DNA from 2 places in the Kitasatospora sp. NPDC002543 genome. Region 1 is predicted to be linked to the other one. Evidence: riboswitches for the same ligand, from Rfam matches in the RefSeq annotation. Region 1 holds a riboswitch; the other holds the start of a gene.

Region 1 (4,191 bases):
CCGGCCCTCGTGCTCGGCGCGCTGATCACTCGGCGGCGCGGAAGCGCGGGAAGGCGCCGCGGCCGGCGTACTCGGCGGCGTCGTCGAGGATCTCCTCGATGCGCAGCAGCTGGTTGTACTTGGCGACGCGCTCGGAACGGGCCGGGGCACCGGTCTTGATCTGGCCGCAGTTGGTGGCGACGGCCAGGTCGGCGATGGTGACGTCCTCGGTCTCGCCGGAGCGGTGCGACATCATGCAGCGGTAGCCGTTGCGCTGGGCCAGCTCGACGGCGTCCAGGGTCTCGGTCAGCGAACCGATCTGGTTCACCTTGACCAGCAGCGCGTTGGCGGTGCCGGTCTCGATGCCGCGGGCCAGGCGGGCCGGGTTGGTGACGAACAGGTCGTCGCCGACCAGCTGGACCTTGTCGCCCAGCTTGTCGGTCATGGCCTTCCAGCCGTCCCAGTCCGACTCGTCCAGCGGGTCCTCGATGGAGACCAGCGGGTAGGCGGCGACCAGCTCGGCGTAGTACTCGATGAGCTCGGCGGAGGTGAGCTCCTTGCCCTCGAACTGGTAGGCGCCGTCCTCGTAGAACTCGGAGGAGGCGACGTCCAGGGCCAGCGCGACGTCACGGCCGGGCACGTAGCCGGCCTTCTGGATGGCCTCGACGATGAGGTCCAGGGCCTCGCGGTTGGAGTCCAGGTTCGGGGCGAAGCCGCCCTCGTCGCCCAGACCGGTGGACAGGCCGCGCTCCTTCAGCACGCCCTTGAGCGTGTGGTAGACCTCGACGCCCCAGCGGACGGCCTCGGAGAAGGACTCCGCGCCGATCGGGGCGATCATGAACTCCTGGATGTCGACGTTGGAGTCCGCGTGCGACCCGCCGTTGAGGATGTTCATCATCGGGACGGGCAGGACGTGCGCGTTCGGGCCGCCCAGGTAGCGGAACAGCGGCAGGTCGCTGGCCTCGGAGGCGGCGTGCGCGACGGCCAGCGAGACGCCCAGGATGGCGTTGGCGCCGAGCGAGGACTTGTCCGGGGTGGCGTCCAGGTCCAGCATGGCCTGGTCGATCAGCCGCTGCTCGGTGGCGTCGTAGCCGACCAGCTCCGGGCCGATCTGCTCGATGACGGCCAGGACGGCCTTCTCGACGCCCTTGCCGAAGTAGCGGTTCTTGTCACCGTCACGCAGCTCCAGCGCCTCGAAGGCGCCGGTGGAGGCACCCGACGGGACAGCGGCACGACCCGTGCTGCCGTCGTCGAGGCCGACCTCGACCTCGACCGTGGGGTTGCCGCGCGAGTCGAGGATCTCACGGGCTACGACGACATCGATGGACGGCACGAGGCATCTCCTTGCGGAAGCAGGGTCCGGTCTGACGGTGGTGCTGTCAGCAGGACGATTGCGGAGTCGTTACGACCAGAGCCTAACCGCCCGGGCTCCCGGGGCCACCTCCGCCTCGGTGCCGTCTCAGCGTGTGGCCCCGCTACCCACCGGTAGTTCACCTGCTTGTCCCAGCTTGTCCCACCGGGAAGGGCGAATGCGGACGAAGGGGACCGGTAGGGCCGGTCCCCTTCGGACGTCGGGGCGGAGCGGTGCCGGCGGAGGCGGTCCGGCCGCTTGAAGACACGAGGGCTCAGCGGCTCGGCGGCACGAGGGCTCAGCCGACGTGCAGCACCTGACCCGGCATGATCAGGTTCGGGTCGCCGCCGACGGTGGAGTGGTTCTGCTCGTACAGCGCGTGCCAGCCACCGGAGACGCCCTGGGCGGTGGCGATGGTCGACAGGGTGTCACCGGCGCGGACGGTGTAGTCGTGGCCGGCGGCCTGCGGGGCCTGCGGGGCGTACTGCGGCTGAGCGGCGGCCTGGCCGGCGTACTGCTGGTAGACGCTCTGGTGGCTGGTCCAGTACCAGGCGCCGTTGCTCTGGTACCAGTACACCTTGGCGTCGGCGTCCCAGCCGGCCTTGCCGGAGAAGCCCGGGGCCTGCGGCTGGGCCTGCTGCTGCGGGGCGGCCTGCTGGACCGGCTGCGCGGCGGGCTTCTGCGCCGGCTTCTGGGCGGCGGGCTTCTGGGCGACCGGCTTCTCGGTCGGCTTGGCGGCGGGCTTCGGGGCCTGCTGCTTGGGAGCGGACTGCGGCTTGCTGTCCGAGGAGGTGTCAACCGCGGCCGGGGCACCGCCCTTGGTCAGACCGGCCTTCTGCGAGCAGACCGGCCAGGCACCCGGGCCCTGCGAGGCCAGCACCTTCTCGGCGACCGAGATCTGCTGGGCCTTGCTGGCCTGGTTGGCCTGCGGCGCGTAGGCGGCGCCGCCGTACGCCTTCCAGGTGCTGGACGTGAACTGGAGGCCGCCGTAGAAGCCGTTGCCGGTGTTGATGCTCCAGTTGCCGCCGCTCTCGCACTGGGCGACGGCGTCCCAGGTGGAGGCCGGGGCGGCGGAGGCGCCGGTGGCGGTGAGGAGCGGCATCGCGAGTCCGACGCCGGCCACACCGGCGACGGCGATGGCCTTCTCGGCCTGGGTGCGACGACGGTGGCGGCCAGTTCCAACGAACAGCATGAAGAGGTCCCTCTCCGCACGCCTGCGAGGTGAGCTGTCGGGTTCGGACCGGGAGGTGGCCCGGCCGCCGTGCGCGGAGACGACTCCGCTCGGGCGGCTTCACCCCAAGCCGTGGGGAGACGGCAACAAACCTGGTTCCCCCGCCCCTGCCCAGGGTTCTGGTCGGTTTCCCGTGGCGCGGCGGGCAGGATTCGGCGTTCCGCGTACGGGGTCCGCAGCTGCGAACTCCAGGGAGAGTAGACAGATCTTCAGATCAATCACAAGCTCATATCGTCGATATCACACGAGAATTACGGCCCGTGTCCGATCGCCTACCAACAGCGGCGTTATGTCCGGATTGATGGGTGTTCACACCGCACCCGACAGGCGATCGGCGACGTCCGGTCAGCCCTTCGAGGCCTCCGAAGGGGCCTGCGGAGACGTGGCCGGAGAACCGGTCGGAGGGGCGTGCGGGGAGCGGCTCTCCGGGCTGAATTCCACCGGCAGTTCGCGCAGCCCACGCATGATCAGGCCGCCCCGCCAGCGCAGGTTCTCCGGGCTCTCCGCGAGCCGCAGGTCCGGCAGCCGGGAGAGCAGCGTGGCCAGCGCGGCCCGCCCCTCCAGCCGGGCGAGCGGGGCGCCGATGCAGTAGTGGATGCCGTGCCCGAACCCCAGGTGGGGATTGTCCGCCCGGGCCAGGTCCAGGGTGTTCTCCGCCGCGAACCGGGCCGGGTCGCGGTCCGCCGCGGCCAGCACCACCAGCACCGGGTCGCCGACCGGGATGTCCACCCCGCCGATGGTCAGCGGACTGGTCGCGAACCGCCAGGTCGCCAGCTCCACCGGCCCGTCGTAGCGCAGGAGTTCCTCGATCCCGGTCTCCAGCAGCGCGCTCTCCCCGCGTGCCACCGACTCCTGCAGCAGCCGGCGCTGCTCCGGGTTGCGCAGCAGCGCGTACGTGCCGTTGCCGATCAGGTTCACGGTGGTCTCGAAACCCGCGAACAGGAGGATGAAGGCCATCGCCGCGGCCTCGTTCTCGGTCAGGTGCTCCCCGTGGTCACTGGCCCGGATCAGGCCCGAGATCAGGTCGTCCCCGAGGTCCGCGCGCTTGCGGTGGATCAGCTCCAGCAGGTACGCCCGCATCCGCTTCACCGCCCGGCCCACGCCGCCGCGCTGCCCCCCGCCGTGACGGATCATCATCCCGGCCCAGTCGCGGAAGTCGTCCTGGTCCTCGGCCGGCACCCCGAGCATGTCGCAGATCGCGTAGATGGGGAGCGGGAAGGCGAACTCGTGGATCAGGTCAGCCGAACCGCGCTGCGCGAAGCCGTCGATCAGCCGGTCGGTGAGCTGCTGCACCCGCGGCTCGAACTCGGCCACCCGGCGCGGGGTGAACGCCTTGGACACCAGCCGGCGCAGCCGGGTGTGGTCCGGCGGGTCGATGTTCAGCAGGTGGGTCATCAGGTCCGCCTGCCGCTCCCCCGGGATGCCCACCCGGCCGGTGCGGTGCGCCTGCTCGCTGTGGTGCGCCGGGTTCTTCGACAACCGGCCGTCCGCCAGCGCCTGCCGGGCGTCCGCGTACCTGGTCACCAGCCAGGCCTCCACCCCGCTCGGCAGGGTGGTGCGGTGCACCGGGGCGTGCTCGCGCAACCAGGCGTAGGCGGGGTACGGGTCGGCGGCGAACTCCCAGGTGAAC
Region 2 (4,191 bases), on a different contig from region 1:
GGTCGGTCAGACCGCCAGGTGGTCGAACTCCCCGTCCTTCGCCCCCAGCAGCAGGGCGGCGATCTCGGCCCGGGTGTAGATCAGCGCGGGACCGTCCGGGAACCGCGAGTTGCGCATCGCCACGTCGCCGCCCGGCAGGGCCGCGAACTCGACGCAGTTGCCCTGGGAGTTGCTGTGCAGGCTCTTCTGCCAGACCACCCCCTGGAGGTCGGTGGCGGCCATCCCGTTGTAGGTCTCGTACGAGCCGTGCTTGTCCTGCGAGTCGTGCATATAAATCTCCCGAAGAGCTCCGGAGTTGTCGTCCTGCGCGGCGCCCCCGGCGCCGCCGAAACGAACGGACCGGCCCCGTACCGGTCCGGCACAACGCCTCACTTGACGCGATGATAGCCGCAGTGCACGTGCATCAGCACGGGACATTGCAGGTGCACGAGGCCTTTTACCCTCAGCCGCGAACTCTTCACGGGCCCTTCTCCTGACGGTACGTAAACGGACATAGCCGATGAATCGTCGAGCCCGCGATAACCGGCCGTGAGCATCTCCCCGCTGAATGTTGATCTTCGAATGCCGGGAGTCGCACGCCTGTGACCCTCCGTCAGGCCGACCTCATGCTGTGAGACATCTCACGCGCCCCGGATGCAACGCCCGCCCCCTCCGACGACGTCCGGGCAAGCGCCGGTGATCGCACGGAGGTTGGGCGAAGAATGTCCGGATTGTAGGCAAAGCGCCCGGAGCCGTGCCGCAGACGCACCGGCTCCGCACCATGACCGCGCGAAACCCGTACGGCAGCCGACTGCAAGCCGGACGGGCCGATGTCCTACGATCTCCGGCATGAGCACCGCAGCCATCCCGGGCGCGCCACTGCCCGTCCGCACTCCAGGCTCCCGTGCGCGGGGGCGCCACCGTCGTCCCGAGCGCCCCGAGATCCCGGCCGGCGCCCCGGCCCTGGTGCTCGCCGTGCCCGCGACCGCCGGGCCCGAGTCCCGCTCGGTCGTCGAGGAGTTGCTCTCGATCGTCCGCACCGAGCAGAACGGCGTCCGGACCGCGGTCGGCTACCTCCCCGGCAACGGCCCCGAGGGCGTGGACGGCGAGGACCGCACCGTCGCCGAGCTGCTGGCCATGGCCGCCGAGGCGGGGCTTCCGACGCCCGTCCTGGTGCCGCTGGTGCCCGGTCCGCACACCTTCCTGACCGAGCTTCACGCGCTCGCCGCCGAGTACGGCGCGCCCGTCACCGACCCGCTGGGCCCGCACCCGCTGCTGGCCGAGGCCGTGCACGTCCGCCTGTCCGAGGCCGGGCTGGCCCGGGCCGACCGCGCCCGGCTGTTCGCCATCGCGACCGCCGCGGACGGCGTGGTGCTGACCACCGTCGGCGGCGAGGACGCGGCCGCCGCGGCCGGCATCACCGGCGTGCTGCTGGCCGCGCGGCTGGCCGTACCGGTCGTCGCCGCCGCGCTCGACGTGCCCGGCTCGGTGGCCGCGGCCGTCAACCACCTCAAGGAGACCGGCTCGCAGCGCCCGGCGCTGGCCCCGCTGGTGATCGGTCCGGAGGCGGACTCCGAGCTGCTCGCCACCGCGGCCGAGGAGACCGGCTGCCCGTCGGCCGCGCCGCTGGGCGCGTACCCGTCGGTCGGCCAGCTGATCGCCTCCACCTACCTGGCCGCCCTGCCCGCGCCGTCCCCGGAGGACCTGGCGCGGGCCGAGGCGGAGGCAGCGGCCGCCTCCGGGGCCGAGGGGGCCCCGGAGGGCGCTCGCGGCGCCCACGCGGCCGCCGAGGGCCCCCTCGGGCAGTAGTCGACACCGCGCGCCGCCCGCGCGCACCGAAGGGCCCGGAACGGCTTCCGTTCCGGGCCCTTCGGCTTGCCCTCCCGCACGTCCCGTCAAGTGCGGAAGTCGCGGAGCCGTCGAAGCGAAATGTCCGTTCTGGCCTTTCTGGAGCCATTTGAAAGGAAAAAGGGAGCGCGGATCCGAGCGCGCGGATCGCGACCGCTCCCCCACCTCCCGGCGTGCGCGACTCCACGATTCGACACATCGTCACGCCGCTCCTGAGGCACAGCCAGTTGTTGACTTCCGCAATGACATTGCTTGAAAACGATCATTTTCGATCTTGATGGACGGCGATTTTGGCAGTTCCCACTAAACCGTGATGCACATCACAGTGGTTTGCAGTTTGAACTTGAGTCTGATTAACGTGCTCCCCGTTCGTGACCACACGAACCCGGTTCATCCGCAACGCCGAGTCCTGCCGTCGGATGTCCTGGAAACGCGAAAACGCACCACGGCAGGAGCGGGGGACCCACAGGTAAGTCGCCCCGGACCGGTCTTCGGAACGGTCCAGGGCTAGGGGTGAAGCCGCGCCCACAGCGCGGCCGGGCAACTCCAGCCCGAATCCGACAGCTCACCTCGCAGGCGTGGGAGAGGACCGCGTCTTCATGCTGCCCACCAACGGCACTCGCCTGTCCAGCCGCACCCGCCGCGTGATCGCCGCCCTCGGCGTCGCGGGCGTCGGCCTCACCGTCCCCTGCCTCACGTCGGGCACCGCCTCGGCCGCCTCCGTCGCCACCTGGGACAAGGTCGCCCAGTGCGAGAGCGGCGGCAACTGGGCCATCAACACCGGCAACGGCTTCTACGGCGGGCTCCAGTTCACCTCCAGCACCTGGTCCGCCTTCGGCGGCACCGCCTTCGCGGCGCGCGCCGACCTGGCCACCAAGGACCAGCAGATCTCCGTCGCCGAGAAGGTCCTCGCCTCGCAGGGCCCCGGCGCCTGGCCGGTGTGCTCGGTCCAGGCCGGCCTCACCAAGGGAGGCGCCGCCGCCTCCGTCGACACCTCGGCGGGCTCGACCGCCACCAAGCCCGCGCAGAGCGCCAAGCCGGCCGCCCCGGCGGCTCCGGCGGCGAAGCCCGCCGCCAAGCCGGCGCAGCCCCAGGCCCCCGCCGCGAAGCCCGCCGCGCCCGCCCAGGACGGCGCGCAGGCCGCCACGGGCAACGCCGCCACGGGCAACCGGAGCGACTGGGTCAAGAAGGGCCCGCAGCAGGCCCAGGGCGCCGACTACACCGTGGTCCAGGGCGACTGGCTGTCCGCCATCGCCGACCAGCACCAGGTGCAGGGCGGCTGGCAGCGGCTCTACGAGCTCAACCGCGGCACCCTGACCGAGGGCCCGGACACCATCTACCCGGGCCAGCAGCTGTCCTTCGGCGGCAACGGCCAGGCCCAGGCCGCCCCGTCCTCCACCGGCAAGTCCGGCTCGGACTTCACCTGGTTCGACCGCTCGCAGAAGTCCGGTCAGTCCGCGAACGGCGGTGCCGTGAACGCCCAGCCGACCGCGCAGGCCCAGGCCCCGGCCGCCAAGCCGGCCGCCAAGCCCGCTCCGCAGACCCAGACCCAGACCCAGGCTCCGGCTGCCACCGGCAGCATGGCCGCCGCGGTCTCCTTCGCCGAGTCGAAGGTCGGTCAGGCGTACGTCTACGGCGGCACCGGCAACGGCGGCTGGGACTGCTCCGGCCTGACCCAGGCCGCGCTGCGCGCCGCGGGCATCTCCGTCCCGCGCGTCGCCGCCGACCAGGCCGCGGCCAGCACCCACGTCTCGCTGGACAGCCTCCAGCCGGGCGACCTGCTGTTCTGGTCCAACAACGGCAAGGACTCCGGCGTCTACCACGTCGCGATCTACGTCGGCAACGGCAAGTACGTCGAGGCCGCCAACCCGAGCTCGGGCGTCCGCGAGCAGAGCATCGCCAACTGGGCCCCGGACTTCGCCGGCCGGGTCTGAGGACGGCGCACGGACGACGGCGTTCGGACGACGAATGACGAATGACGGCTGACGGATAACAGCTGACAGATTTCATCATCTGTCAGCTGTCAGCCGTCGGCCGTCGGCCGTCATCCCCACGCTGACCATCCGCCACCCCCGGGGAGAGTCTGGTCGCTCTCCCCGGGGGTTCCGGCGTTCCCGCCGACGGTTCCGGGCTCTCCTCCGGCGGTTCCGCCCTGTCCCGTGGTGGATCCCCGCCCCAGCGGGCATGCTGCTGCTCTGCACCCGAGGAGGAGTCACATGGCCCAGGTCACCGTCACGCTCGACGCGAACCTCGCGATCGACGCGATGATGCTCTCCGGCACCAAGAGCCCCCAGGACGCCGTCGAACTGGTCCTGCGCGACTACCTGGCGCGCGGCCGTCGCACCGAGACCCGCACCGGCGAGG

The links. A riboswitch is a leader RNA that binds a small molecule or an ion and turns the genes downstream of it on or off. The one in region 1 is predicted to bind cyclic di-AMP.
Region 2: another riboswitch for cyclic di-AMP. It lies ahead of ACWD4P_RS02160 (transglycosylase family protein); the one in region 1 lies ahead of ACWD4P_RS36160 (transglycosylase family protein).

What each region holds. Positions count from the first base shown of each region.
Region 1 is NZ_JBSFWR010000157.1:2,155-6,345, reverse strand. Features, by position in the region: gene eno (phosphopyruvate hydratase) at 26-1,312, opposite strand; gene ACWD4P_RS36160 (transglycosylase family protein) at 1,629-2,522, opposite strand; cyclic di-AMP (ydaO/yuaA leader) riboswitch at 2,528-2,696, opposite strand; gene ACWD4P_RS36155 (cytochrome P450 family protein) at 2,907-4,191, opposite strand, start outside.
Region 2 is NZ_JBSFWR010000003.1:13,998-18,188, forward strand. Features, by position in the region: gene ACWD4P_RS02150 (DUF397 domain-containing protein) at 7-270, opposite strand; gene ACWD4P_RS02155 (hypothetical protein) at 829-1,788, shown strand; cyclic di-AMP (ydaO/yuaA leader) riboswitch at 2,249-2,419, shown strand; gene ACWD4P_RS02160 (transglycosylase family protein) at 2,406-3,761, shown strand; gene ACWD4P_RS02165 (hypothetical protein) at 4,044-4,191, shown strand, end outside.